Regions from separate parts of the Ferdinandcohnia salidurans genome, predicted to be linked through region 3. Evidence: riboswitches for the same ligand, from Rfam matches in the RefSeq annotation. Region 3 holds a riboswitch; each other region holds the start of a gene.
The links. Region 3 has a riboswitch for cyclic di-GMP ahead of ACFSFW_RS21960 (anti-repressor SinI family protein). Riboswitches for the same ligand answer to the same signal wherever they lie in the genome.
Positions count from the first base shown of each region.

Region 1: it holds a riboswitch for cyclic di-GMP, as region 3 does, so the genes downstream of both, ACFSFW_RS16355 (methyl-accepting chemotaxis protein) here and ACFSFW_RS21960 (anti-repressor SinI family protein) in region 3, are expected to answer to the same signal.
Region 2: it holds a riboswitch for cyclic di-GMP, as region 3 does, so the genes downstream of both, ACFSFW_RS15705 (EAL domain-containing protein) here and ACFSFW_RS21960 (anti-repressor SinI family protein) in region 3, are expected to answer to the same signal.
Region 4: it holds a riboswitch for cyclic di-GMP, as region 3 does, so the genes downstream of both, ACFSFW_RS15045 (OmpL47-type beta-barrel domain-containing protein) here and ACFSFW_RS21960 (anti-repressor SinI family protein) in region 3, are expected to answer to the same signal.

Region 1 covers NZ_JBHUEK010000025.1:407,981-415,627, reverse strand. The annotation lists gene ACFSFW_RS16390 (Gfo/Idh/MocA family protein) at 1-96, shown strand, start outside; gene ACFSFW_RS16385 (NanQ anomerase/TabA/YiaL family protein) at 124-579, shown strand; gene ACFSFW_RS16380 (GntR family transcriptional regulator) at 686-1,363, shown strand; gene ACFSFW_RS16375 (zinc-binding alcohol dehydrogenase family protein) at 1,508-2,527, shown strand; gene ACFSFW_RS16370 (hypothetical protein) at 2,663-3,037, shown strand; gene ACFSFW_RS16365 (YwzD family small protein) at 3,167-3,295, shown strand; gene ACFSFW_RS16360 (Gfo/Idh/MocA family protein) at 3,437-4,408, shown strand; cyclic di-GMP riboswitch class I at 4,785-4,870, shown strand; gene ACFSFW_RS16355 (methyl-accepting chemotaxis protein) at 4,959-6,635, shown strand; gene ACFSFW_RS16350 (DUF4083 domain-containing protein) at 6,794-6,943, shown strand; gene ACFSFW_RS16345 (hypothetical protein) at 7,032-7,484, opposite strand.
Region 2 covers NZ_JBHUEK010000025.1:261,643-269,289, forward strand. The annotation lists gene ACFSFW_RS15690 (PcsB-like coiled-coil domain-containing protein) at 1-516, shown strand, start outside; gene ACFSFW_RS15695 (ABC transporter permease) at 884-1,414, shown strand; gene ACFSFW_RS15700 (LytTR family transcriptional regulator DNA-binding domain-containing protein) at 2,037-2,831, shown strand; cyclic di-GMP riboswitch class I at 3,054-3,140, shown strand; gene ACFSFW_RS15705 (EAL domain-containing protein) at 3,235-3,945, shown strand; gene ACFSFW_RS15710 (PilZ domain-containing protein) at 3,958-4,503, shown strand; gene ACFSFW_RS15715 (M14 family zinc carboxypeptidase) at 4,669-5,859, opposite strand; gene ACFSFW_RS15720 (OsmC family protein) at 6,223-6,678, opposite strand; gene ACFSFW_RS15725 (sodium:solute symporter family protein) at 6,690-7,647, opposite strand, start outside.
Region 3 covers NZ_JBHUEK010000031.1:276,176-283,822, forward strand. The annotation lists gene ACFSFW_RS21925 (helix-turn-helix domain-containing protein) at 1-216, opposite strand, end outside; gene tapA (amyloid fiber anchoring/assembly protein TapA) at 559-1,689, shown strand; gene sipW (signal peptidase I SipW) at 1,717-2,292, shown strand; gene ACFSFW_RS21940 (TasA family protein) at 2,376-3,224, shown strand; gene ACFSFW_RS21945 (TasA family protein) at 3,324-3,920, shown strand; gene ACFSFW_RS21950 (DUF5658 family protein) at 4,032-4,328, shown strand; gene ACFSFW_RS21955 (helix-turn-helix domain-containing protein) at 4,594-4,920, opposite strand; gene ACFSFW_RS21960 (anti-repressor SinI family protein) at 5,092-5,220, opposite strand; cyclic di-GMP riboswitch class I at 5,251-5,340, opposite strand; gene ACFSFW_RS21965 (YqhG family protein) at 5,717-6,511, opposite strand; gene ACFSFW_RS21970 (DEAD/DEAH box helicase) at 6,489-7,647, opposite strand, start outside.
Region 4 covers NZ_JBHUEK010000025.1:103,298-110,944, reverse strand. The annotation lists gene ACFSFW_RS15060 (flagellar hook-associated protein 2) at 1-598, shown strand, start outside; gene fliS (flagellar export chaperone FliS) at 617-1,018, shown strand; gene fliT (flagellar protein FliT) at 1,018-1,368, shown strand; cyclic di-GMP riboswitch class I at 1,522-1,607, shown strand; gene ACFSFW_RS15045 (OmpL47-type beta-barrel domain-containing protein) at 1,689-7,016, shown strand; gene ACFSFW_RS15040 (GlcG/HbpS family heme-binding protein) at 7,117-7,533, opposite strand; gene fdhA (formaldehyde dehydrogenase, glutathione-independent) at 7,562-7,647, opposite strand, start outside.

The DNA.
Region 1 (7,647 bases), on a different contig from region 3:
ACAGGTGTAGATGCAAATTGTTCATGTACGGGTGAAACGGCCTTAAGGACAAGTAAAGTCATGGAAGAATTGGTGAAGAATCATTACAACGATTAATGGCGATCTCGCATTGGAGGAATCATTGTGATTATTGATAAATTAGCAAATGCTCATTTGTATGAAGGTGTGCGACCACGTTTGAAAATGGCACTCGACTATTTACGCGAAACGGACCTAATGGAACTTCCTGTTGGGGAATACGAAATTGAGGGCGATAGGGTTTTTATCCAAATTCATGAATATGAAACAAAAGGAATCGAAGAAGCGCGTTTTGAATGTCATTCTCGCTATGCTGATGTGCAGTACATCATTCGTGGTGAGGAGAAAATGGGATATACAAATATCGAGAATACAAGAGTTGTAGAAGAGTTGAAGGAGAGAGATCTTTACTTCTTGGAAACGAAAGCAGAGGACCGCGTTCTTGTGAAAGAAGGCATGTTCGCTCTCTTTACACCAGAGGATGCTCATATGCCAGGGATGTACACAAGCGCACCGAAGCCAGTAAAAAAGGCTGTTGTTAAAGTGCTTTGGAATGAATAATAGGACCTATTGGCAGAAAAATGAGGTGAAAGCGCTTTAACTCCTCTTGCGAAAGGATATTCTTTAAATTATCCTAAAGATAGAAGATTGAAAGGTGGGAGGATATTTGGAGCCTGTTACGGATTTACCCGGTGCTTCATTGGGAGAAAAAATAGCATACGAGCTTCGCTTAGAAATTATTAACGGTACGATTAAAAATGGTGAGACGTTATCGGAAAATCAAATCGCTTCTAAATTTGGAACAAGTCGATCGCCTGTAAGAGAGGCATTAAAAATCCTGCAACACGAAGGTTTAATTCGACTTGAAAGAATGGGCGCTATTGTACAAGGTCTAACCCCTAAAGGGATGAGTGAGTTGTATGATGTACGGATTCTCATCGAAAACTTTGCCATTAATAAACTTTTAGCTGATGATTGTGAAACAACGGTTCAAAAGCTTTCTGTCACCATTGATAAAATGGAAATGGCAGCTAAGCACGGAAACTATATGGAGTTTGCTTATTATGACTTACAATTCCATGAGACCATTATAGTGGATACGGGTCATGATAGAATTTTACATTTGTGGAATAGTATCTGCCAAATCATATATGCGGCAATGCTAGTTGCAACTGAAAAAAGATTTTCTTCGAATGCCCATGAAATTGAACCTTTATTAAAACAACATCGGGATATAGTGCATTTCCTAAGTTCTAGGGACAGCCAACAAATTAATAAAATATTAAATGAGCACTTTGAAGATATGATTGATAGTGTTGGAAAAAGTATTTCAAAAGGAGAGTAAGTATCTGAATACAGGAATGGCTACGGAAAGAATCTCTACGACTTTCAGTTCAGTACAACCTGTTAGGATACTTTTTTAAATCATAAGTTGTCGACAAGTATACAAAAATGCAACGTAATGCTGACTCAATAAGGAGGATGAGATATGAAAGCGATCATGATAAATAAACCCTTTGAGGTGGAAATCAAGGAAGTACCAAAGCCAGAGATTACAGACAGTAAAGACGTTATTATCAAAGTCATCGCTGGTGGGATTTGCGGTTCAGATGTTGGAATCTACAATGGTTCAAACTCGCTTGCGACATATCCACGATTAATCGGCCATGAATTTGGAGGAATTGTGGAATCTGTTGGCAGCGAGGTAAAGAAGGTTAAAGTGGGCGACTTAGTCGCTGTTGATAATGTCAATAGCTGTGGAACTTGTTACGCTTGCCGTACAGGCCATCACAATGTTTGCTCCACTGTGGAAGTAACAGGTGTACATCGCGACGGTGGCTTTGCTGAATATGTAAAAACAACCGAAGAAAATGCTTATAAGGTAAACAAGGATACTACTAACCCACTTTATGTATCTCTAGTTGAACCATACTCAATTGGTGTTGAGGTGAATGAACGTGGCCGAATCACAAAAGGCGACAAGGTGTTAGTTATGGGTTCAGGCCCGATCGGGGTTGCTGTAATGCAAGTGGCTAAATCACGCGGGGCAGAAGTAATCATGACGGACCTTGTGAACAACCGTTTAGAGCGTGCAACGGATATGGGGGCAGACCGAGTGGTAAATGTTCTTGAAGAGAGCTTAGCCGAAGCGATTAAGGAGTTTACCGATGGAGAGGGAATACCAGTAATTGTCGACTCCGTTTGTTCACCGAGAAGTTTAGAAGAGGCATTGGAATTGGTTTCTCCTGCAGGTCGAATCGTTGCATTAGGGACGGGTAACAAACCGTCAGAAATTCCACAAGTCGCTTTTACAAAAAAAGGTGTCGATGTAGTCGGATCGCGTCTAAATAATTATCGATTCCCACATGTCATCGAATTACTAGAATCAGGTGCCATTACACCTGAGAAAATGCATACACATACCTTTGAATTTACTGATATCAAAGCAGCTTTGGAAGAAGTCATTAACAATAAGGATGAGGTTTGTAAGGTTGTATTGACTTTTTAATGGAGTTATCTGTAGTACGAAAGAACCATCCTTCATTGAAGTAACCTGCCATTAGTACCATTTTTACAGAAAATAAAGGAATTTGTCGATTTCTGTGTAATTTGTACTATGAAGCTACTAATGGGAGGGTTCGTAATGAGGAATTTTGTCAAAGTTTTGGGAATCGTGCTTGTGTTGTTAATGCTTGTACTACCTGGAAATACTGCATCTGCCCATGGGGATGGGACAGATTGCGGATGTGGGGTAACCCCTTTGCAAGGGGCGGAGCGGAATAAGGCTGTTGCAAACACATTGAAGTTGACTGAGTTTTCGAATGTGAAATCAGACCTAGGCAAACGGGGCTTTGAGTTTGCTGGGGCAAATCAGGTGATAGCAGTCACGATGCCAGGTCCTGCAGGAGTTATTTATACTATCGTTGCAGTTCCGTTTGTTCATGGTAATGGAGAAGTGCTGTTTGCAGGATTTACGAATGGAGAATACATGGGCGAACAACCGCCTTTAGCAGAATAATAGAGTTTCGCCCCCTGACAAATCGTTGGGGGTTTTTTGTTGAAATTTTGTCACAATTTTCCTTTGCAAAATTTGCTGAATAGTGTAAAATGGTTTTTAATTGGAAATTAAGAATGGTAGGTAAAAAGTATGAGTTCTGAACAGCTTTTAAAAATAATGGTAGACATTCAGAAAAAAGTAGAAGAAACAGCTTCTATTACAACTGAAGAAGTTATGCAGGATCTAATTGGTAAATTAAAAGATTGCCAGTCTGTATAATTTCATAAATATTGCTTATATGAAGTCAGAGGGTGAACTCTGGCTTTTTTGTGTTTATCTGAAAGTAAAACCCTTTCACAATCTCCTAAAATATGAGAATATAGATTTGTTGAGTATCTAAACAATTTAGGAGGAACTCAGATGACAAAGGTTCGTTTTGGTGTTTTATCAACCGCGAAAATTGCGAGAAATACATTGATTCCAGCGATGGAACGTGCACATAATGCAGAGGTTGTAGCTGTTGCGAGTGAAAGTGGGAAGGCGAAAGACTTTGCTGCTGAACTTGGCATTTCTAAACATTATGAATCCTACACAGAACTATTGAATGACCCTGAAATCGATGCGGTGTACATTCCGCTTCCAAACCAACTACATAAACAATGGGCGATCGAAGCAGCGAAGCACGGCAAGCATGTGCTTTGTGAAAAGCCAGCTGCATTAACCTCACAAGACGTTGAAGAAATGGCGGCTGCTTTTACAGAAAACAATGTGATTTTTATGGAAGCGTTCATGTATCAGTTCCATCCACAGCATAACCGTGTGAAGGAAATCATCGCGGCCGGCGAAATTGGGGATGTGAAGCTAATTCGCTCAACTTTCTCCTTTATCCATGATTTGAATTCTGGCAGCATCAAGATGCAAAAGGATCTTGGCGGCGGAGTGTTATATGATGTGGGCTGCTACTGCATCCATGCGAGTCGCTTGATTACGGGGGAGGAGCCGGTTGAAGTGAAGGCTACTGCTAACATTCATCCAACTCATAACGTCGACATTACGGCAGCGGGCACTCTGAAGTTTGAAAGTGGAGTGGTTGCGAACTTTGATGTAAGCTTTGAGCAACCATTTAAGGCGCAGTATGAAGTGGTCGGCACGAAAGGTTCGATTGTAGCGAAGCATGCATTCCGTCCAGACAATGAAGGTGGAAACGGTGTGCTTGTGGTGAACGGTGAAGGTGGCGGGCGTGAAGAGACGGTCCGAGGTGACCAGTACAAGCTTCAGGTGGAACATTTTGCAGAAAGTGTGCTTTCAAATAATCAGCCAATGTACAGCGTTGATGAAACGTTGAAAAATATGCGAGTAATCGAGCAGGCACTTGCTTCAGCTCGTAACTAGTAGTCAGCCCTCGGGCTGGCTTTTTTTGTTTCTTCCTCTTTTGGTTAATATTCCGCAAGCACTCTTTTGCCAAACTCCACTCAAGTCTACTAAAATTTTTCTATCATCATGTATATCTATCAAAAATCCGGCAATACTAGATTACTAGTGATGGAACGTAATAGAAGGAACCAAGAGAACCGTCCCCATGGTTCCCAAAAATGGAGGGATTTAATGATGATGAAGGTGAATGTGGAGTTGCCTGAGGTGCTGCCTTCGAATAAGGAAGATTTTATGAAATTGTTGCTAGACTTAGTGGTAAAAAAGTAATAGGAATTGTGATGTGGTGTATTGTTGAAGAGTAGAAAAACTTATATACTAATAGAAGAAAACGTATATCAGAATCGGGCAAACTCTCCGAAAGGATTGGACGCAAAGCTAAGGGTCTACAGTACACTGTACCATGATCGCCTAGCCGCCAATAATCTACGCATGTTGGGCCATTCTTTTAGTGATTGGTCTTATTTTTTTGCCTGATTTTCTACTAATCAACGAGGAAGAGGTACCATAGATGAAAAGTATTCGAACGAGGTTATTTGCTAGTTTTTTTGCCATTATCATCCTTTGTATAGGTTTAGCGACCTATAATTACATAGCTGTGTCCAATATGAATCAGAAGACGGACGATGTTGTGTCTGAGGAACTCTCCGTTTTACTTGAATATGATAGTTTGAAATACAATATTGCCCAGAGTATAGCGCTTGCGAGGGCGTATGTGCTTTACGGTGATATTTCCTATAAAAATGAATATGATGTCTATTCGGTAGAATTTGATCTAACGGATCGAAAATTAAGTGCGATGAAGATAAAAGAGGTTGAAGAGCTTATAAGGGAAATGAAAAATTGGCGTGAATTAATGAAGGAAAAAGTTTTCGCCCCTTATGATAGCGGAGATACCGAGCTTGCGATGCATAATTTACAGACGTATGTCCAGCCGAAGTCAAATGCGTTGATGGAACAAGTAAAAAAGCTTTCTGATGATCGTGAAAGACAGATCGTCTCAACTGGAGCGGACGTTGTGAAATATGGTCAATCAGTGAACTTTGTAGGACTTGTGGTCGCAGCAGCTGCGCTTATTTTAGGAACAGTGATTTCCATTTATACCTCCGTAGTGATTGCTAGACCTGTGAAAAGTGTCGCAAGTCGTATGAAGGCGATTTCCAATGGCAATCTTCAATCGGAACCAATTAAAACGAAACTCAAAGATGAAATTGGCCAGCTTGTTTTAGCGGTCAATGAGATGAATGAAAATGTAAAAGGCATGGTCAAGAAAATGGCGGTCGTTTCCGACAATGTCACGGGTCAAAGTGAAGAATTGACCCAGTATGCGGATGAGGTTATGGCAGGTAGTCAGCAGATTGCAGTCACAATGGAGGAGCTTTCACGAGGTGCAGAAGACCAAGCGACATCTGCTACTACATTGATTGAAAAAATGTCCACGTTCTCGGACGAAATCATGCAGGTTGCGGTTAAGGGCGATAGCATCAAGGTCCAATCACAAGGCATGCTTGCGATGACAAACGACGGCAGCTCGTATATGGAAACATCAATCCAACAAATGACTAGCATCCATGAAAAAATGAAGCAGTCACACGCGCTGGTTGTTGGTCTGGATCATAAAACAAATGAGATTACGAAGCTTGTTAAAGTGATTCAGGAGATTGCGGGGCAAACAAATCTCTTAGCATTAAACGCAGCCATCGAGGCGGCCCGCGCAGGTGAACATGGAAGAGGATTTGCGGTTGTCGCCGACGAGGTTCGAAAGCTTGCTGAACAGGTTGGCAGCTCGGTCTCAGAAATCACGGAAATTGTAAAAGGCATTCAAAATGAATCAAAGCAGGTTGTTCAATCCTTAGATGACGGCTATCAATCCGTTGAAGAAGGCACCAACCAAATTCAAACGACCGGTAAAACCTTTAATGAATTGAAACGGACGATTGAAGATATCGGTTCACAAATCGAGGCAATGTCAAGCTCGCTATACGGGGTACTTGACGATACAAAAGAAATTAGCGGAGCCATCGAAGGAATCGCGGCTGTCGCAGAAGAATCAGCTGCAGGCGTTGAACAAGTATCCGCAACCGCCCAGCAATCCAGCAGCTCCATGGAAGAAGTCGCCAAAAGCGCCAAACAACTCGAAGAAAACGCCGGCGAACTAAACCAACTCATCCAAGCCTGGGACAAATAATGGGACTTAAGGCTCTCATAGAACAGGCCCAATCTCCCGGCAGCCGATGTAACTTCCTCTGGGACAAAGGGACAGGTCCCTTGTCCCAGTTGGCTGATGGACTCTTTGACAGGTGACATGGTATATTATAGAAAAAAAGGAAGAGAGGAACTCACGCGGTGTTAAATATCGGGGACATTCTTTTTCAATTATTTGCACTTCTCGTTCCAATTAGCTTTATTGCCGTACTCGTTTATGTGGTCCGTTTTTCAAAACGAGTAAAACGAATGGAAACCAAGCTAGACGAAATATCGAAAAAAGTAGAGTAGGACTTGGGAGATGATCCCAGGTCTTTTTTCTTGATGGTGTTGATGGCTTGTTTTTAGCATAGAAAAAGGATGCCGGGGTCGGCATCTTTTACTTTTTTACACTTACTTTTACATTCCGAAACATGAATTTGGTTTTTTCCTGTTTGTTCGTAAGCACCATCGCGTCGATTTGGGAGGTGGTATCCTGCAGTTCGACCTCAAGCTGGATCGTTCGCCACGGATCATGTAAACCAATAACTGGGGATACTGTCTCAGCTAAAAAAGTTCCTCGCGCATCAGTCTCATCCACAAGCAAGTAAACGGCGGCTTCGCCCTTCACCTGCACCTCAAATACAATCGTTTCTCCACCTTTCACCCCTCTTGGTGAAAAAACAAACCCTTCGTTTTCCTCAGCGCCACTCGTTTTTACCTCAAATGTACCATCCTCGACCTGCACGACCGTTGCACTCACACCAAAAAACGGTGACTTCTTCTCCGCAGCAGAAGCAGGCGAAACCGAAAGAAACAATAATGCTATACAAAGTAAAAATTTAAATTTCATGATAAGGACCTCCTTTGGAACAATGACCATGTCTCATTAGTATGTGGAAAAAGGAGGAAAACATGTAAGACACAAAAAAACAACCGGTATCGCAACCGGTTGTTAGTTTTTAAATCCAAGATGGTGGTGGGACAAGGGACCTGTCCCTGTGACCCACGGAACT
Region 2 (7,647 bases), on a different contig from region 3:
CTTGCATTAGAAGCAGAAGCAATGAAGGATAAATTCTTAAATGAGCAAGACGGTCAATTTGAAATTACATCTGAATCAACCCTAGAAAGTCTTGAGTATATTAGTCAACTGAACACATCAACTACTAGTGATAGCTTAGTAGAGGCAATTATTAACTCTTATAGCTACATCGGTAATTCCGTTTACATATTCGGCGCGGGAAGGAATCCATTTGATATCGAAAATGGGAGATTTGATTGCTCTGGATTTGTTAACCATGTTTTTTCAGAAGCAGGTATCCAAGTCGGATCAACTACAGATACCTTAAGAAATGAAGGCATTAGAATTCCATCAACTCAAATGCAATTTGGTGATTTAGTATTCTTTGATACATACAAAATAGATGGGCATGTTGGAATTTATTTAGGTGGAGGAAAGTTTTTAGGATCGCAAAGCTCCACAGGTGTCGCTATTGCTGATATGACTGTAGGGTATTGGAAGGAAAAATTTAACGGCCGTGTAATCAGAATTCAATAAATATCGACCTACTACCAAATAAAGTAGGAGCACAAGCTTACCACTAAAGCAAAATGAGATTACCTATCATTCATAGGGTTAATCTCTTTTTTTTATTTATAATCTAAAAAGATTGAAAATATTTCCCTACTTGCCACCTCCTTTTCCTAATCAACTCATTTGGAAAAAACAAGGGAACAATGGAACCGTCCCTATGTTTCCCTATTCCATCCATAATTTCCACCTAAAGTTTACGAATTTTCCCCTTGCTCACATCATAGGAATAAACGTGGTACTACTTTCGGTGTAGGGCATTTGCGAAAAATGTACGGTTTAAAGGGAAAGGTGATGTGAGTATGAGTGTGTTAGAAGTTCGGAATTAGTGGATATGCGCAGAAAAGGAGTAATAAAAAGGTTGCGTATGACCCCCGCAAAAATGGGTATCTTCGGCCTTAGTGATATGATCATGCGCCTGGTATTTAGCATCATCCAAATCACTCTCTTATCCTTAATTGGCGTATTTGTATTCGGGGCTAATCTGTTTATTAACTTTCCTAGTCTACTGCTAGTCTTCTTAATGGGCGCTCTCGCCTTCAATGCAATTGACTATTTTATTTCTTCTTTTAGCAATACAAATGAGGCCTATATGGGAGTTGCAAACATTACCAGCTTTCTCATGATGTTTGTAAGTGGCATTTTCTTTCCAATTGAAACGATGCCTGAATGGCTGCAGCCTATCTCAAACATTCTCCCGCTCACCTATTTTGCAGACGGCCTAAGAGACAGTATGGTCTACAATACTCCTATTCTTTCATCCCCTCTTTGGCTTGGTTTTGGGAACATGCTCCTTTGGGGTGGAGTTGCCTTTATCTTGGGTTCCTTGTTATATAAAAGACAGTCAATTGTATCAACGAGGTAAAATGATAATGAAAAAGGGCGATACGATCGCCCCTTTTTACTATTACTTTAACACTTTACCTCGGCGGGGGTCAGGCCCCTTAATAATACCCACCATTTTTATACCCCACCTAATTTTTTACAATTCATTTTCTAAAGAGTATTATGTATAATAAAAAAAGCTTTATAATAGTAATATACAGGTCTGATACACCAAGCTATCAAGCCAACTCTCAAATGAACAGCTACCCTTATACGAAACTAAAAGAATTACATTAGATGGTAACTTTTCTATTCATGGCGTGGAGCTGGATAGGAGGTTGCCTACTTTCTATTCTGCAATTCATAGGAAGAGTTCGAGACGCTACAGAAGATACCCTAGAAAAATAAAATTAGGGCACGAAAACTACACTTCATATCAAAATTGTTGCTTCCCAAAGATGTTGCTGGTCTTTCATTTTTGCCAACCGTACTACTCAAAGCAAGGTTAATTGGCGCATGAAATCCATCACTCCATCCATCCTATAGCCATCGTATCTTCCTTTCATCTAAACCCGGGCCGTTTAAAGCTCTGCATCTGGCCAAGGGGAAACTTCGGAATAGAACCTGACCCTACTGATCCAAAAGTAAGGAGAATGAGAATCATGAGTAAGTATTTGAGAAAAGTTCAACATACCTTTAATGATACTGGTATGGTTTTTAAGTTTGTCAAGAAGGAGAGTGGATTTTTCCACACGTTTTGTGACGGGGAATTATTATATAAATTAGGTTTTAAACCTGACGATATTATGGAGTATACTCTATTCGACTTTTATCCCGAAGACTACGCTGCTGAGAAACAGAAGTATTACCAAATAGCATGGAATGGAAACTTTTGTGCGTTTGAATGTAATATAGATGGTTTTAGTTATATCACGACTCTAAGGCCCTTATTTAAGAATGGAAAGGTAATTGAGGTAATTGGTACAAGTATAAACATTTCAGACAGAAAAGCTTTCGAAGAGGCAAATCAACAAATTGAAAACTTATCTATGCCCTTACTCCCAATGTCAGAGGGCGTTTCACTTGAAAGGATAGAAGCTTCTCTATCAATCGATCGAACAGAAAAGAGAGACTTAATGATTAAGCATCATAATAGTCATATCTTTATTCCTATGGGTGACGTCTATTTTATCGAGAAAAATGATCGCAAGTCCATAGTTCATACCGTCACTGGTCAATACGAAACAAATGAGCCATTATCTAATCTTGAGAAAAAAGTGGATGAGCGCTTTCTGACATCACATCGTTCAAATATTATTAATATGGACCTACTTTATAAAATAGAGACTATTGGCCAAATATGCATCGGCTCTTTCAAGGATTATAAGGAAAAAGCAAAGATAACAAAAAATAAAATTAAATTGATTCAAGACTATAAAACATTCTTTAACAACTAATAAAAACAAATTGTTTAAATTTGTCGAATTTTGCTGTAAATTATCAAATTTTCTGCTTGAAACTACTATTAATCCGCATGAAATCATGCTAAAAGTGTATGAAAACAGCTAAACTGGCGTCCGAACATAAATTGACAGTTTTCTACAAAGATAATACGATAGGCATATTATCTAGTACTTTCTACGTATATCACTAAGGAAATAGTACTAATCCAACACATAACATGATAATGGCAAACTTATCGAAAGGTAAGGACGCAAAGCTACGAACCTAATGCAACTTTTGGCAATGGTAGTCGGGTTTCCGAAATTAGTGAGACTAAGATGACTTCCGTTTCTATTTCGGTGCAGTCATCTTTTTTTATTTTATTATTTGATCTTAGATAAAGGAGGTGAAAGCAAAATGATACAACATATAATTAGAAATGAACTTTTTTCTCACTTTTTCCAACCTATTATTGATCTCCAGACATGGCAAAGGGTTGGATTCGAGGGACTTCTTAGAACTTCACATTTTCAAAATCCCGAGGATACTTTCCATCTGGCAAAAAAAGAAAAACAGCTCTATGAATTAGATTCGCGGTCTATCCATAGGGCTGCTTTAACCTACCATTCAGCAGGGTACTCCAAAAAGGACGGCTATTTGTTTTTGAATGTATTTCCATCTACCCTTACAAATACAAATTTCCTGCCTTTTATAAGAAAGATTATCACCGTAAATAACTATATTAGTCAACATGTTATTTTTGAAATCAATGAAATGGAAGCAATTAATGATTTTGAATACCTAAAGAAAAAGATGGCCGAATTAAAACACTATGGCTTTCGATTTGCAATCGATGATGTTGGAAAAGGAAATGCTAGTATTCAATCAATAATTAAGTTGAAACCAGACTTTATAAAGTTAGATAAGTGTTTTTCCAATAATTTATATAGGTATCCAAAAAAACAGCAATACATCCAACGGATTATCGACTACACCAATAACCATGGTATTCAATTGGTGTTAGAAGGATTAGAGAATGAAATGGATGTGACTATTGCAAGAAATATCGGGGTTACTTATGGCCAAGGCTATATATTGGGTAGACCAAAAAACCTGTTAGTTGTATAGAGGTGAAGCGTATTGAACTATATAGTAGTATTTCAATCTATAATAATCATTTTTTTACTCTTTTTATTTATTAAAGAGCAACGACGAATCGTAAAGCAAAGTAAACACATAGAGACTTTACATAGTAACAATAAAAAACTAAAGAACGAACTCACGATTGTGAAAAAAACCAGTCCCAAGGAAAAAAGAAATACCTATAGATTAAATCTACCTCCCATTGAAAGTATTTTTACCCTAAAAGACTTCAGTAATCATTCTTTAGGCAAACTACGAGATAAGAATTTTACTGGGGAAATCGTAGATATTAGTATCGGTGGTCTAAAGTTTTTTTCATCATACGAATTCCCGGTGAAATACAACATTATGTTAAAAATTAGTTTTAACTTCTTCGGGGAAGAATTTAATTTAAAGGGAAAGATTATTAGAAGAGAAGATCACGTTAAAGGCCAAGCCACATCGTATGGTGTTGAGTTTGTCGATTTAACTGTCCGAGACATCACAAGACTAAACATAGCATTGCACAACTATCAAGCCAAAAACCGACACAAAATTAGCTAGTGTTGATTAATACTGGTACTGCGGATAGAGAACTCTTCACCTTATTTTTAGGCACTTATAAAAAGGGACGTAAGCTCTAATTTTAAAAGGATTCTGACCAGATAAAAATTAGTTGGTCAGAATCTTTTTATCCTTTAACACTTTACCTCGGTGGGGGTCAGGCCCCTAAAGCCGTCTCCCCTCCGTCAACGGAATAGATTCGTATTCTTCCGGATCAATATCATACACTGTCCCATCAGCTACGCCGTTGATAATTCCGTATAGACCTCTTTCAACCGCCTTTACTAATTCACCCTTTTTCTTTTGGCCCATGCTGTGTGTTTGGCCTCTTACTTCAAACAACACGGAGCCACTTCCATTTAGTGCAAAAGTTCCTAACGCTGTTCCAGGTAAGTCAAGGCCTTGTGGATAGAGGTTAATGTTTGAATTACCTTTTTCTTGTAGTGCATCATATACTGCTACATTGAGTTGGCGCGCAAAGTCATAGTCATATGTATCCGCATATTCCGCATATTTTTGGCCTTCAGGTGTTGATGGATGTGGAACGAATTGGCCGCTGATTGAGAATGTTACGAGATCATCTGTGCCATCCACCTCATAGTATGGTGCTTGATGGTGCAAGTCTACAAATACATCCACCTTACCAAACTCAGCTTGAAGGTCCTTATATACGTCACGAACGACCTGGGATTCAGGTGTAATGAACCATCCTGGTTGGGATGAATTCCCTGGGAAGTCCTCAGGCTGTGGCACATAATCAAGGTTTGGATTAAAGTCACGATTTACATCAAAACCTGGCTGTGATGCATAATCAAAAAAGCGATTCTGGTATGTATAGTAGTTCCAAGTTGGTTCTCCGCCCGCTAATTGCGGAAAGTCCTCTACTACCTCTTCCCATGTTAAATCATTTCCACGACGATTTAACTCAGACGAGTCTGGGTTCATTTTCGGTAACGCTACAAACGTAACCTCCTCACGAATCTTTTGAGCCTCAGGAGAATTTGAACCTAAAAATTTTAAAATGTTTAGGAGTGCCTCCGTTCCAGTTGGTTCATTTCCGTGAATTTCACTTTCCATTAAAATGACCTTATCTCCGTGGCCAACAGTCGCCTTGTAGATTTCTCTACCACGGTTTGAGTAACCCGCTACCTCAACCTGAACCTTTCCTTGGCTGCTCTTTGCAATCTGCTGCAGTTTTTTCCCTAGTTGCTCATGATTCGTGAACCCCTCTACAGATAAAACTTGTTGCTCAGGTGTACCAGGCGATGTTTCCGGTTGTTGTGCAAACACCGCCGTTACCAAACTTGCCGACAATGCAATAACCCCTAACGTCAAAATAACCTTTTTCTTCTTCACAACCACCACGCCACTCTCTACTAATTTTACTTTGAATACAACTAGATTGTATGAGTTTAGTAGATTTAGCATTGTCGTTTTTCGCTGTCGAAACTGTAATAGTTTTGGCCATTTCTATCAAAAACCTTCGAAAACCGAAGTTTCTATTAAAAATGAATAGTAGGTCCTATCGATAAAAAATGAGGATATACCTAGTTTTTCAGGTGGGGTTGTAACTTTTGGATTATGGGATTCTAGTTACACACATATTAATACGGCAATAGAAACATAGGGACGGTTCTCCTGTTCTCCTAAAATATAGGAAAACTGCGGAACCGTCCCCGTGTTTTATTTTAATCCTGTAAAACTTTACCTTAGCGGGGGTCAGGCCCCAATTGACCAGTTTAAGTTGATTTCAACTCCTGCGTTTTTGAGAAGGTTGTATAAAGGGCAACGCTTAATGACAAGTTCTTTTACAGCTTCTAGTTTTTCGGTGGTTTGTGTTGTTTCGAATTTAATTTCGTTGACGACAGTTTGGTAGTAGGGTGAAACATCAGCGGTTCCGAATAGACCACGTCTGTCCACGATAGCAAAACTATTGATGTGAATATCTTGGTACTGGAAATCTAATTCCTTTGCGACCAAATCAATCACAACTAGCAAACAGCCGTTAAACGAACCCAAAACATATTCAAGAGGAGTAGGGGCTTCATTATCTCCTCCGATTTTTGATGGTTCATCCACTAAAAACTGAAACCCACGTACAAAATGTTCGGTTTGAACATTCTTCTTCCACTTTGTTTGCACCTCAATTTTTCGTAAATCAGATGTAACTGTCATATTAGTTCCTCCTAAATAATTTTTCTTTGAACCGTCTTTACTGGTGTTTTTTCCTTAATAAAACTCATGCAAGTTACAAATATACCCGAAGTAATGAGCATATAGACAAGTCCTGTTAGCCCATTTTGATGAAGGAATGAAAAAGCAATCGGAAGAATCGAGAGTAATAGTAGTGAAGCTAAAAACGTATAAAGCCCAACACTATTAAAGGAAACTTTCCATTCCCACTTTCCAACATTGTCAATCAAGCTCGCAACAATAATCGTGATGATGTTAAAAATCATTCCAATCCAAACCGGATGAATATTTAGATAAAATTCATTCACCGACCAATCACTTAGGTGGTACCAGAGTAAACCTGAAAATGATCCGGTAAACAGAGAAATAAGGGCTGCCTTTCTTGTTACAACCGGCCAAAACAGGGCAGCGACAACTGGTGCGAAGGTTGCTGAATTTCGTGTCACCCAAGCTAAAACATTCCACCATGCAGATTGTTCGGAACGTAATAGGGTAAATCCGACCATAAGGATGGTTAAAAATACAAGTGACCATTTCGTATATTTGATGAGCTGTGCCTCAGTAGCCTTCTGATTCAAAGCACTTCCGACATCACGCCCTAGACTTGTGGCACCAGAGAATTGGCAAGGAGCACCCCAGCTTAATGCAGCCGCCCAAAATCCTAAGAAAAACAACCCGACGAGCGGTGCTGGCAAAGTATCCATTAGGTAAAGTGGAACCGCAACAAGACCTCTTGTTTCATTTGGGACCACCTGAGCCGCCGCAAGCCCAAATACTACAGCTCCAATAATTAGAGGAATCCCAAGTAAAGCTGCATAAAGTAATCCATTTCGACCTTGCCTTGGTGTTTTACAGGATAACGCCATTTGAAAAGCAGCCTGAGCGAGTATGACATTAAATAAAAAGGTTCCAAACCAAGCAAGTATCGTTTGAATGCCAGCATTTCCTGGC
Region 3 (7,647 bases):
AAGTTCATCATGATTGTCCAGGTCTTCACCTAACAAATATTCAATACTTGTATCTAGTGTAGTTGCAATCTTTGATAAGAATTGTAGAGAAGGATTCTTCTGAACATCTCTCTCAATATAGCTTAAATACGATTTCGAAACACCTGCACGCTTAGCCAGCTCTGTAATGGAGAGCTTCCTTTGTTTTCGCAAATCCTTAATCCTAGATCCTATCATCTTCTTTCTCCTTAGTTAAAAGAATCTTTCTGTACGTTCATTATAAGAAACATTTTGTTCTTTATAAAATTACAAAATAGTAAGGAAAAAGGAGATATTTCGAGAAAACGAACGATAAACGTTCTTTATTGAGAAAAAATGGCTTATTTTGAGATTTTTCAAAGTTAGTACTTATGACTTATACTCAGACTATCAAGTTCGCTACTGAGAACAAGAGCGAACGAAAATACAGAATCTAAAAGGAAGTTGATGAATATGAAAAACAAATATTCCAACTTCGTTCTTAATAAAATACATAAAGTAATGCGTTCACTTAAAAGAACGAATGAGGAGGGTGGATCGTTGAGACGCACAAGGTTAAGGAAGTTTGGTAAGCGGGGAAGAAAACTTGCTCTGTTAGCTCAGATTGCTGCGATATGGTATTTGTCCTTTGCAATGGTTTCATACCTTACTACAGATACAGGGGCTTATTTTAATGATGTTGAGGTTATAAAAGGTTCCCTTCATGTTAATTGGGAAATCGAGGATGAACCAGAATACCCTCCAGATGATGAAAACTGGGGCAATAGCTCATTAAAGGAAGTAAGTCAGGGTGGAAGTTGTGCTCAAGGAATTTGGGGTAGTTTTACTAACACAGGTAGTGATGTTAATCATGAACTTACGAAATATGAGGTTTATTGGAGCGAAGCAGACGGTAATGTAAAGAATGGAAAAGTTGTAGAATCAGGAGTCTTTCCAATACCAGATAACGGAGAAGAATATACAATACAGTACCAACCAAAAAATAATGGATATTATAAATTCAAGGCATATCATGAAACTGGTCATGCAAATGGAAATGGAAACGGTACAGGTCCTTGGAGCGGGACAATACAAGTTACAGATTGTGAAAACGCCGGAGAAGATAATAAGAATGTAACTGAACCACCAAAAGACGAGGTATCACCTGCAAAGATAACTAATCTCGCTGGAATACCTACTACTAACTCAATTACTCTATCATGGAATCATACGACTGATTCTGATTTTAAACAGGTAAACATCTATCGTGATGGAAAGTTACTTACAAGTATTATTAATAGTTCGACCTATGAAGATAAGAATTTAGAGTCAAATAAGATGTATTCTTACAAAATCACTACATTAGATGTTGCTGAAAATGAATCGTTAGGTGCAACTATCCAAGTTACTACAATTGTAGACGATAATGAACCGCCTAATGAAATTTCAAGTCTACATGGTACTAGAAGTGGAAGTAGCTCTAACTTGAGTTTATCTTGGAAAAACCCAACTGAGGATTTTAGTTTCGTAAGAATTTATATAATAGGTCAAGATATGCCAATTAAAGATAATTTCGCAGGAGAGAAAATTAATAATTTAGATGTAAAAACCAAGGATCAAATTACCTTAAGAATAACAACTGTTGATAAATCTGGTAATGAGTCTGAGGGAGTTACAATTGGACCGTTGTAATTAATTAAATAAATTGGTGGTGTAGAAATGTCAACAAAAAAAATTATGAAAATAATCAGTAACTCAATCTCAGTAATTTTGTTCCTATTACTGATAGTGATGGTATTTGTAGTTATCTCCTCCAAAGCATCTGGAGGAGAGCCACAAATCCTTGGTTATCAATTAAAAACTGTTTTATCAGGATCCATGGAGCCTACATTTAAAACTGGATCAATAATCGCAATTAAACGAGTCGATGAACCTAGTTCATTAAAGAAGGATGATGTAATAACCTTCCTTCAATCTGATGGAAATGTTGTTACCCACAGAATAACTGAAGTAATTCAACAAGGTGATCAAACCCTTTATCAAACGAAAGGTGATAATAATGAAGATATGGATGTGAACCCTATTCTTTCTCAAAATGTTATTGGAAAGTACACAGGATTTACAATTCCGCTCATGGGTTATCTAGTAGACTTCGCAAAATCTAGCAAAGGTATGGCTGCTTTGCTTATCACCCCAGGCGTTTTACTATTACTCTACTCAGGTATCACAATCTTTAGAGCATTAAAAGAACTAGATCAGCCTAGTAGAAATCAAGATTCTGAAAAAACTGCTTAAAATTGGTTGTATTCCTTAATAAGGATTCAATATAAAAACTACATACCTCAAAAACGAGGGGATAAAACAAGGAGGAAGAAAAAATGAGTATTAAAAAGAAAATTGGTTTGGGTGTCGCTTCAGCAGCACTAGGTCTATCATTAGTTGGAGGAGGAACTTGGGCAGCATTCAACGATGTCGATACAATTAAAAACCATTTTGCGGCAGGAACTTTAGATTTAGATATTCAAGATATTGATAGTAATCCTATTAACTTTGACCTTACGAATATGAAACCAGGCGATAGCGTAGAGAGAAAGTTTAGATTAGGAAATAAGGGTTCATTGGCAATTAAAGAAGTGTTACTAAGTGCTACAGCTAGTGGTTTTACATCTGGTGTTGGAACAAACAAAAGTCGAGACGCGTTTCTTGACCAATTCGAAATTGAATTATTTAAAGTTCAAAGAGATAATGGGAACATGGTCTCAGTATGGACTTCAAATGGACCTCTTACTTTAAAAGAATTTGTTAATCAAGATTTCGGTTTAGGTCAGATTGTAGATAATTATGAGCCTACTGATAAATCCAAGCGAATTAATTTGGTTCCGTTAGTAGACCCGCTTGGTGGAACTACATTTGCTACAAGAGGTCTACCTGTAGATCCACAAGATACTGATGATGTTTATATTAAAATCACATTTGTTAAAGATAATCAAAGAGTGGGTGGCGACTATTCTGAATTTGTACAAAATAAATTCATGGGTAATTCTGTAAGTGTACAATTTAATCTAGAAGCAACTCAATGGGCAGGAGTAGAGGTAGAAGCTGACGATGCTAATGGTGCAGTAAATAACGGTGTTCAAGGTTCTGCTGATGATACAAAAAATCCAACTACACAACCAAACGATAGAACAACTGGTACTCCTACAATTACAGATCCTGTGAACGACTAATTATTAAAAAAAACTAAATATTTATGAAAAGGTGGGTTTCCCACCTTTTCTGAATTATTTAATTTCGCAATTGATACATATATCTAAGGAGTTACTAATATGCGGAAAATTTTATTAATACTTTTTTTATTATTGTTAAATCCAATAATTGTTTTGGCCGAGGATAGTATTAAACATCAGGCAATTGATTTATCTACAAATCCAGGAAAAGTACTTTTTGATCTAAGTAATATGAAACCTGGTGACTCAATTTCAAGAAATCTATTAATTTCTAATAATGGAAAACAAGACTTTAAGTATATATTATCAAATAAATTTACTTCAGGAGATAGAGTATTCTATAATCAATTGGATTTGATCATTGAAAACGATAATGAAATGCTCTATCATGGTAAGCTTCAAAAATTCGAGGAATTGGCACCGAGATTTCTTGGGAGTAAACAATCTGAAGCACTAAAGTTGTTTGTACAAATTCCTATTGAATTAGGAAATGAATTTCAAAATTTAAGTTCTGATTTTCAATTAAAGATTTACGTTGAAGGAACAATGGGTGGAGTTATCCCAGTTGACAACAAACTCCCAACAACAGGATCAGAAATGTTTAACCTTTTAGTAACTGGTGCGGCTTTATTTTTAGCTGGTTTTATCATATTTACTTATTTGAAAAGAAAAAAACTAGATACAAAACGTCCTTAAAATGACCTTGATTGGATAAAAAGATGAAAATCAAGGTCTATTTTGTATATTGTTTGTTCACTATTAAGAACAACGGTTTCATTTCATAAAAACAATCAAGCGAGGTTCACTATGAAACACCTATTCATTTTTCTAGCAACCCTAAATCTTTTAGATGCATTTATCACTCATTTCGGAATCCTAGGTGGCCATATATCGGAAGCCAACCCGTTAATGTACACCGTATACGAAATCCATCCGGTCTTATTTTTACTTATAAAAGCAATGCTTTCTTTATGTTTAATTTCACTTTATTTTATCATTCGCATTCCTGTGAATAAGTTTATTCGCTCTTTATCCTATGTAGCCACTGCTTTATACGCATATGTTTTTTTCCTTCATGGCTATTGGATTTCACAAGTTTTCTAAATGGAGGAGTCCCTATGTATACAAAAACCTGTCCAAGATGTTATCGGCCGTCCTTTAGCAGCAGTAAGCAAGGTGAATGGAACTGCCCAGTTTGTAACCACAATCTCACAACATTTCGTGCCCGCGATGCTGGTGAAGCATATCCTTCATCATTACAGAAAAAATACTCAACTCCCCAACAACCTGAATCCCACAGTATTTCCACTTTCGATACATACATATAAAAATAAAAAATGCTTAGGCAACCAATGTGCCGAAGCATTTTTTATTTATTATCCATTTTCCACTTATTAAATTCTAAGAATGATCGAAATTCCTCTTTGGAAACTCCTGATTTCATTGCCTCGCGTACAAGTCTAGTCCATTCTGAATCAAGTTCTACACTTTCAGGTTCTGATTGTTCATGGAGTAATTCATTGACTGTTACTCCTAATACTGTAGATATTTTTTCAAGAAATTGGATAGAAGGGTTTGATTGGAGATTCCGTTCGATAGAGCTCAAGTATGATTTGGCAACTCCAGCGCGATCTGCTAGTTCAGATAGAGATAATTGTTTTTGCAAACGAAATGTTTTAATACGTTGGCCAATCATTCTTTCTCACCTTCCTTCATATACCTATTATAGCATATAACGAAGAAAATGTTTTATAATAAGAACACAAAAAACTGAAAAATAAAAGAACCCGTTTGTACCGAGTCCCTCGCATCCTTATGTATCCGATCCGTAGCTTCAATAAGGTATTATTTGTATAGATAAGGTCCGTTATGCTGATTTACTTTGGAGGAAAGCTTGAATATCCTGGACGCTCATTCCCATCTCCACTGCTTCTAAAATAAGGTCGATCCAATCTTGATCCAATTGTTCATCTTTGTTTTGAACTTCATTTAACATTTCGTTTCCTCCCAAAATACAAGTAGTATTCCAGGCAGTCCAGCCGTCATAATTGTTACGTCCAATCTTAGACCTGTGACTTTGCGTCCCTATTTTTCAATAGGTTTGCCTTTGTCTGTTCGAACCTAAGCCGTCTACCTAAAACGATAGTCCCTTATGTATAGAACCTTTGTATTACATTTAGAAGTATAAAACATGAAATTCAAACTTTCTGTAAAAATCTGTCGATGTCAAAATATTTACAAAAGATAAACAATAGTTCGTCCGTCCAATCGAATTTTGGCTGTTTCTTACTATTTGTGTAGAATGAACTCGAAGGATAGGGATTTAGACCTATGAAATGTAAACTTGATGAAGCGAATGGTTAATACATAGTAGTTTTCTAATGTATTTTTTGTAAAATCACCATAAAAATGTAAGGTATTTGTCGAACGATTTCTTTTAAAATACCCTCACAAAAAGATAACCTACCCTCGGAAGTGAGGATAGGCCAATTTTACATCGTGTTTTGACAAAGATAAAACAAACCGCCATTGATAATTTCGACAAGAACTTTCGGTTCGTATTGATCTTTGAGTGCTTCTTTTTCAATCCCATAGCTTTCTGGCTTTTCGTCAATTCCCTCATAAAAGGAATCTAACAAAGCTAAATCTTCGTCCCATCGTTGTCTTGCTTCGTCTGCCCAAGAGTGATCCTGTGTTTCAACATATCCCCGCACATATTGCTGGAGACGGTTAATGCCACTTTGTGGCTTAACAAGAGGTGACATTGTATAGGTGTGATCAGGTATTTTCGGAGTAAGCGGCAACTTTTCAACTTTTTCTTGGAAATCTTCAACAATGATTCCATTTATAAGCTGTAAACCGAGTGACATCAACACATCACGCTTGCGGTCACTTTTATATGATATTTTTACATTCAACCCAATCCACGGATAAAGAGGGGTGTTCCCTTGTGCACCGGGTGGTGATTGTTGATACAAGCGTATATAGCTTGCAAGCTTTTTTGTTGATTCAAAAATTTGATGTAAACGGGGGGCGCCAAAATGAATAAAGTCGCCCTTCACATTGTCAGGTGTTTGTTCCCGATCCGTAATTAACGTCAGCTTCATTGGATTCGGTTCACCGCCAGTTTTTTCAACATATGTCCAATAAAAAGGCCGGTTCATTAGTTGCTTATCTAAATCAACCGTTAATTGTACGGTCATATACCCGAGATGACTTTCAAGAATTTCACAATGGTTTGAAACAAAATAATTCTCTAGAAAGTTAACTATTTCCTGTTGCTGCATGCTGCTCACCACCATTTTGTTCTTCAAAGCTAATGATAGAAGTTAAATTTTCCATCTTAATTTTCATTTCACCCTCACTGCGAGAACGAAGCATGATGTCCTGAATATGGTCTTCAATGTTTCCGAGATCCAATCTTGTTAAGATATCATCCAATTGTCCAATGACACGTTCAAACAGATTAATTTTTTCATATAATAGCTTTAAAATATGCTCTTCAACCGTATTCTTTGTTGCAAAATTATAAATATGAACATCCTTTTCCTGACCGAGGCGATGAATACGCCCAATCCGTTGCTCAAGTCTCATTGGATTCCAAGGGAGATCATAATTGATAATGTGGTTACAGAATTGTAGGTTAATTCCTTCACCACCAGCTTCCGTTGCAATCAAGACCTGGAACTTTCCTTTAAACAATTCTCTCATCCAATCCTTTTTCCCGCGTTTAAATCCACCTCTAAAAGGAACAGATGAAATTCCATTTTGCTGCAGGAACCATTGTAAATACATTTGGGTTGCACGGTATTCGGTGAAAATGATGACTTTATCATCGATTTGCTTGATTAATTCAACCGCTTTTTCCGCCTTAGAATTTTGAGTAACCTGTTCAACCTTTTTCATAAGCCCCATCACCATATCCTCAGGAACCGCATTACTTCCGTCTTCATTCTTTTTCTCAAGCATTTTTTTTAACGTAAAGTAGACAGCTTCTCGACTACTACAAGCCTCTCTTTGTAAGGTTAAGATCGAGAACATACTGGATGCAAAACCTGAAAAGCTAGACCGATAGGCAGAAATCGCATCATAAAGTTCCTGTTCGGTCTCAGAAAATTCAATGGGTACTGTTTCCACCTTACGTTTTGTCCATTCAATTCCTGTATCATCACGGCGATTACGAATCATCACCTTATTCACTAATTCTTTCAAATGCTCATGGTCATCGATTGAACGACTTCTCTTTCCGAATGATTCCTCAAAGTTCTCCTGATTACCTAGGTGCCCAGGCTTCAGCAATGACACAAGATTAAAAATTTCATCGATCCGGTTTTGAATCGGAGTAGCCGTTAATAGTAAACAAAACTTCTTTTTCAGGTTTTGAACAAATTCATAGTTTTTTGTTTTGTTGTTTTTTAGCTTG
Region 4 (7,647 bases), on a different contig from region 3:
GCCGAATCGGAATTATCAGCCTCTTACAGACGAACAAAAGGAAGATATGACGGAGGACCAAATTGAAAAATGGGAAAAAGAAGCACGGAAAGGAACCCTTTATCGTGATTCGACTCTCATATCCAGTACAAATACAATGAGACAGCAACTATATTCGAATGTTTCTGGATTGAGCTCAGATTTTAATCAACTCTCGGATATCGGTATTACAACTTCTAAAAACTATATGGATAAAGGAAAGTTGAATATTGACGAAGGCAAGCTGCGTGAAGCCATCTCCAATAACCCAAATGCCATTTATGAGTTATTTCAAAAAGATGGACCTACAACAGAGGAAAAAGGGCTAGGGAGAAGGCTGAGGGATTCTATTAAAGAAACGATGAGTGGTATAGAACTAAAAGCTGGCAAAGCTTTTTCTACAAATAATTCATTTACCATTGGTCGAAATCTCGACAACGTGGACAATCGTATAGATAGCTTTGAGGCGCGATTACTCAAAATCGAGGACCGTTATTGGCGCCAATTTACGGAGATGGAAAAAGCAATTCAGAAGGCCAACTCACAATCGGCCTATTTAATGCAGCAATTTAGCTACTAAAAGGGAGTGTAAGAAGAAATGGCGATAAGTAACCCATATCAAGCCTACCAAACAAATACCGTCACAACAGCTTCGCCTGGAGAGCTAACATTAATGCTGTATAACGGTTGTATAAAATTTATTAAGCTTTCCCGAAAGGCAATTGAAGAAAAAAATAATCAAGAGAAAAATACAAATCTGCAGAAGGCACAAAATATTATCAGGGAACTAATGGTTTCGCTTAATCCTAATGTAGAAGTGTCTAAAACGATGATGACCATGTATGACTATATTAATCGCCGGTTAATCGATGCTAATATCAAAAATGACGTAGAGATCCTTTCTGAAGTTGAAGGGCTTGTAACAGAATTCCGTGATACATGGAAGGAAGTTATTCAAATTAACCGTCAGCGACAACATGCACAAGGTGGACAAGTGTAGTGAGTGCACTAGATTCTCTTTTTAAGGCTACAGAAGAACTATTAGCAATTGTTTCACAGCCAATCCAAAAGGAGATGCGGGAAGAAGTTATTGAAAGGATTAACTCCTTATTAGTTTCAAGAGACACCCTGATTACAGAGATTAAGCCTCCTTTTACGGAAGACGAAAGTAAAATTGGTGCTGAAATTGTACGTATGAACAAAATCATTGATGCTAAACTAGCAGAACTCAAAGTCGAGATCCAGATGGATTTAGCCCAATTGAAGAAAAGTAAAACTTCTTCGATAAAATATACGAACCCTTATCAATCAGGACCATCAGACGGAATGTTTTTCGATAAAAAAAAATAGAGTCTACACCGAGTAGTGCTATTAGCTACTCGGTTTCTTTTGCTAGATTTATCTGTTAAATAAGGATAAATTGCCTATTACTAGTAAAATAGACCTTTTCAACCGGATGGTAAAATAGTATGATAATAAGTAATGAATAACAACAAAAAACCAAAGTGAAAAAGGCAAACTATGGGAAATCATAGGACGCAAAGCCAAGGGCCTGACCCACAGATAGTGGATGGTAGCCGGTTGCCACAAGGACTCATAGTCTATCTACCTATGAACCTTGTATGAGGTTCTTTTTCTTTTGGCTTTTTTTAGAAAGGTAGGAAGAAAGAATGAAGAAAATCTTGAAGAGAAACGTTATTTTTCTCGCATTGCTTCTAATGGTTGTTCAATTATTTTTCCCGTTAGGCAATGCATTCGCTAATGGTAGTATGCTCCCACCAAGCGATATTTCGTATAAGGAGGTAACTCCAGATGATATTACCCTCAGTTGGAATTCCGTATATGGCGCAACTGGGTACAATGTCTACGAAATAACAGAAGGCAAGCTTATCTTAATAAATAAGGTCACTGCTACTAGTTATCAAATAAAAGATCTACCAGAAGGAACCTATACTTATGTTATTTCAACCTTGAATTCTGAAGGCGAATCTGGACCAAGTGCCCCGATTAGTTTTACCGTTACATATCCAGAAATGGTCGCGCCATCAAATCTTTCTTATAAAATTTCGAACGGCAACAACATTGTTTTAACCTGGGATGCATTTAAATATGCTGATTCGTATAATCTTTATCAGGTTTCCGAGGACGGACAGTTTACGTTACTAGATTCTTCAACAAAAAATAATTATACAATTACGAATGTGGCTGAAGGAACTTATAAATATGCGGTGTCCACGAATAACACATTATACGGAGATTCCCAAGCTTCAGCACCAATAATTGCTGAGGTAGTTCATCCAAAGATGGAAACTCCAAGTAATTTCAAATACTCTATTACAAATGGGAATGACATTACCTTCAGTTGGTCATCAGTTCCTTATACAACAGAATACAAGTTATATGAAATTACCGAAAATGGGAAAGAGCTTGTTGGAACAACAACTAATAAAACTATCAGACTATCAAATGTTGCTGCAGGTAGCTATAAGTATGAAGTTCAGGCATTTAGTGATCGCTTTGGTGAATCAAAAGGTGGAGAAGGTTTAACCGTCGTTGTAGATGAAATTATCATGGCGGCACCAGCAAATTTCTCATACCAATTACTAAACCTTAATGATATAAAGCTAACTTGGGACAGTGTTCCCAATGCTACTGCATATAAAATCTATCAAATTATTGATGGTGAGAAAGTATTAAAGAGTACAGAAACAAGAACGTATGTGACATACCCTAAGGCAGAAGCTGGCGAGTATGAATTTGAGATCCATTCTTATAATGATAGATTTGGAGAGTCAAAAGAAGGTGCTAAAGTTTCGCTAACAATTGATCACGTTGAGATGCAGGCGCCAACTACTGTTTCTTCATATATAAAGAACGTCAATGATATTATTTTGGAATGGGAACCAACTTCTAATACTGACGAATATTATGTTTACCAAGTGAAAGATGATGGGTCTAAGGTAAGAATAAGAACAGTAAAAAACCCTTCTACTTCAACTAATTTTACAAACATGGCAGAAGGAAACTACAAATATGTGGTTCACTCCAATTCAACTAGGTTTGGCGAGTCAGCAGAGGGAACTGAAACAACCATTTCAGTTGTGCACCCTGAAATGAAAGCACCAACCAATGTTACAAAGACAATTAAGAGTGAGACATCGTTTAGTCTCGAATGGGATACGGTTGATTACGCAACGTCTTATAAGATTTATCAGATTGAAAATGGAGAAATAATTAATACTAAAACTTCAACTTCAACAAGTATTACTTACTCTAATATGTCTGCAGGGGAATACACATATGAGATTTTCTCTGTTTCTTCAAGATTTGGGGAATCTGAAGTAGGCTCTCAAGTAAGTGTTACAGTTGAAGGGTTAACAATTAAAGCTCCAACAGATCTAAAGGTTGAAATCAAAAATGGAAATGATATTTCTCTTTCATGGGCAGTTGCAGAATTCGCTACAAATTATAATGTTTATCAGGTTATTGATGGAGAAAAGGTTCACTTAAGAAATATTAGTTCAAAAACAACTACTATTTCGAACCAACCTGAAGGAGACTATCATTTCGTCATTCATTCAAACTCTACGATTCATGGAGAATCGAAGTTTGGGGCTGAAATATCTGTTAGCTTAGTACATCCGGAAATGGACAAACCAGCTTACCTTAGCTATGAGATTCTGAATGGAAATGATGTTAAACTTACATGGGAAAAGGTAGATTATGCTGATTCTTATGACGTGTATGAAGTAATGGGCGACCAAAAGGAATTGCTTAGAAATACTACATCAAATTTATATCAGGTAAGTAATGTTTCTGAGGGACAACATTCATATATCGTACATGCGGTAAGTAAACGTTTTGGTGAATCTGTAGAGGGAACTACTGTTTCTTTAGAAGTAGTATATCCAACTATGCAAGCACCTCAAGACTTAACTACAAACATTTTAAAAGGAAATGACATTCAATTAAAGTGGTCTTCATCTGAATACGCTAAATCTTATAATGTCTACCAAATCATAAATGGTGAAAAAGTTTTACAAAAGACAATTACAGGAACTAGTGTAACTTTTACAAATCAACCTGAAGGAGACTACGTATACGAGGTTCACTCATTTAGTGACCGTTTTGGAGAATCACCGGAAAGTAATGAGATTTCACTTACTTTGGTTCATCCAATTATGCAGAAACCAGAAAATGTGACAAATAGCATTTCAAACGGAAATAATATTGTTCTTAAGTGGAATAGTGCAGAGTTTGCGTCAGGATACAATGTATATCAGATCATTGAAGGCGTAAAGGTATTTCAACGTAAAGCTACTAGTCCATCAACTACGTTCTCAAATATGCCTGAAGGCGACTATGAATATGTTGTACATTCATACAGTGACCGATTTGGAGAGTCTCCAGAGAGTAGTTCAATTGAGTTAACACTTATCTGGCCTGAAGTGCAGCCTACCCAGTTGGAGGGAATAGTATTTGATGTAAATAATATTACTTTGAATTGGGGAGCTGCGGACTGGGCAAATAACTATCGAGTGTATCAAATAACAGATGATACTCGTGAATTAATTTATGAAGGTTCGAAAAGAAGCTTTAAGGTTTATAATTTAACCGAAGATACACATGCCTTTGAAGTAGTGGCTTATCATACTACTTTTGGTGAAGCTCACCCATCTAATCGAATTACAGAAAATATCATTTATCCTATCATGCAACCACCAGTCGCAAGCTTAAAGCTAACAAGTGACACAAGTGCAAGAATTACCTGGAATTTCGTAACTTATGCAAATGGATATAACATCTATGAAATGATTGATGGTGAGAAAGTTTTAATAGCTGAAAAGGTAAATAATTTATCTTACACAATCAATAACCTTTCCTATGCTAACCATGAATATGTTGTAACATCTTATAGTAATTCTTTTGGTGAATCAGCACCTTCAGATGTAGTACTTGCTAAATTGATTATTGACGAAGAGGCACCTGATACAACAATTGATGCACCGACTGATTGGGTTAATGAGAATGTGGATGTTAACCTTACTGCTACTGATAATGAGGTAGGCGTTGAAAAAACATTCTATTCTCTAAATAATGGAGCATTTGTTGAAGGTACAACCTTCTCTATCAAAGAAGAAGGAATCCATAAGGTGGCTTATTACTCTGTTGATAAGGTCGGTAATACTGAAAAAATAAAAATAGCAGAAGTTAAAATCGACAAAACAAAACCAACTACAATATCAAATGTTGATGATGCATGGAACAATAAGGACTTCCAAGTAGAATTAACAGCTACCGACAATTTAAGTGGTGTTTCTAAAACATTCTATTCATACGACGGTCTGATTTTTGTAGAAGGTACAAGTTTTATAGTTAAGGAAGAAGCAATAAATAAGATTTACTTCTATAGCATTGACCAAGCTGGGAATAAAGAAGAGGTCCAAACAATAGAGGTTAATGTAGATAAGACAGCACCTGTGACAACGTCAAATGTCCAGGAAGTATGGGGCAACGAAGATGTTCAGGTTGAATTAAATGCAGCAGATAACTTAAGTGGAGTAGAACAAACTTTCTATGCTGTGAATGGCGAAGATTTCTTAGAAGGCACGAGCTTATTAGTAAGTAAAGAAGGAATCACAGAAGTATCATTCTACAGTGTTGACGTAGCAGAAAACGTTGAAGAAGTACAATCAAAACAAGTGAAGATTGACAAAACAGCACCAGTTACGACATCAAATGTAGAAGACTTATGGTCTAACAAAGAAGTACATGTTGACCTAACCGCAACTGACAATTTAAGTGGAGTAGCTCAAACATTCTATTCCGTAAACGGATCTGAATATGTAGAAGGTACAAGCTTAACTGTAAGTGAAGAAGGAATCACAGAAGTATCATTCTACAGTGTTGATAAAGCAGGAAATGTTGAAGAAGTCCAAACAATACAAGTGAAGATTGACAAAACAGCACCAGAAACAACATCAAATGTCCAAGATGTTTGGAATAACAGAGATTTCCAAGTTGACCTAAAAGCAACTGACAACCTAAGCGGTGTAGCTCAAACATTCTATTCCGTAAACGGCTCTGAATACGTAGAAGGCACTAGCTTAGTAGTAAGTGAAGAAGGAATCACAGAAGTATCATTCTACAGTGTTGACGTAGCAGGAAATGTTGAAGAAGCCCAAACAGTTCTGGTTAAAATCGACAAAACAACACCAGAAACAACATCAAATGTAGAAAATGTATGGAACAACAAAGACTTCCAAGTAAACCTAACCGCAACCGACAACTTAAGTGGAGTAGCTCAAACTTTCTACTCAATTAATGGTTCAGAATTTGCAGAAGGTACAAGCTTAACAGTAGATGAAGAAGGAATCACCGAAGTCTCATACTACAGTGTAGACCATGCTGGTAACAAAGAAGATATTCAAACAGTCCAAGTGAAAATCGATAAAACAGCACCAATTATTTCTCTAGATTTAGCAGAAGAATATGCGTTGGGTACTGATTTACAATTAGCCTATTCTGCAGCAGACAATCTATCCGGAATCGCAAATGAACAAATGACTGTTAATGGTCAAATAGTTCAAAATGGTGGAAATTTTATTTTCGATCAACCAGGACAATATGTAATTGAAGTTGAAGCAACAGATTATGCTGGATGGACAACAAAGATTACAAAGACAATTCTTGTTTATATTCCAGCAACTGTTGAAGTATTACCTAAGGTCATGAACGGAAACAAAGGTGTTTTCACAGTGCAGGTATCTTTACCAATGGGGTATAATCCTAAAGATTTTGATTTAGATAAAGTGACTCTAGATGGAGTATCAGCTCTAACATCCAACAAAGGCTATTACCAACAAGCGAAAAAAGGCCAGTTCAAGTTTGAACGACAAGACTTCTACTGGGTACGTGGTCAAATGACAATGAACTTCGAAGGGAAACTGGGAGATTTTGTTGTAAAGGGCAAAGCAGATGTGAAAGTGATTAAATAAATTTGTCAAAAGGCATCCAATTAGCAGCATTTGCTGCATTTGGATGCCTTTATTAATAACTATTTTAGGTTAGCGTACAGTCCAATCATGTTGATATTTATTAACGATGTAAGCTATTAAATACCTCTACAGCAGCCTCTGCCACTTGAACATCATGTGGAACGGTACTACCGCTAACTCCAACAGCGCCAACGGCTTTTCCATCAATCTCGAGTGGAATCCCACCACCGAACACGACAAGACGTCCGTTGTTTGTTGTATTCAATCCATAAAGCTCGGCTGCAGGAACCGTTGCATCGGCTAAGTTTGCTGAAGGCATTTTTAATGCAACAGATGTCCAAGCCTTGTTTTGGGCAATGTCAATGCTCGCTAACCACGCATCATCCATGCGGTGAATCGCAATCAGGTTTCCACCTTCATCCACGACTGAAATCACCATGGATACTCCAATTTTATTGGCTTCTTCTTCTGCGCCTGCAATGACTTTTTTCGCTAAATCCAATGTAATTTTACTCATAATAATAGCCTCCTTGTTTTTAAATACCTTATTTATTCAACATTCCATGAGGGTCAATGACAAATTTCTTGGATGCACCTTGATCAAATTCAGCATATGCTGCTGGTGCTTGTT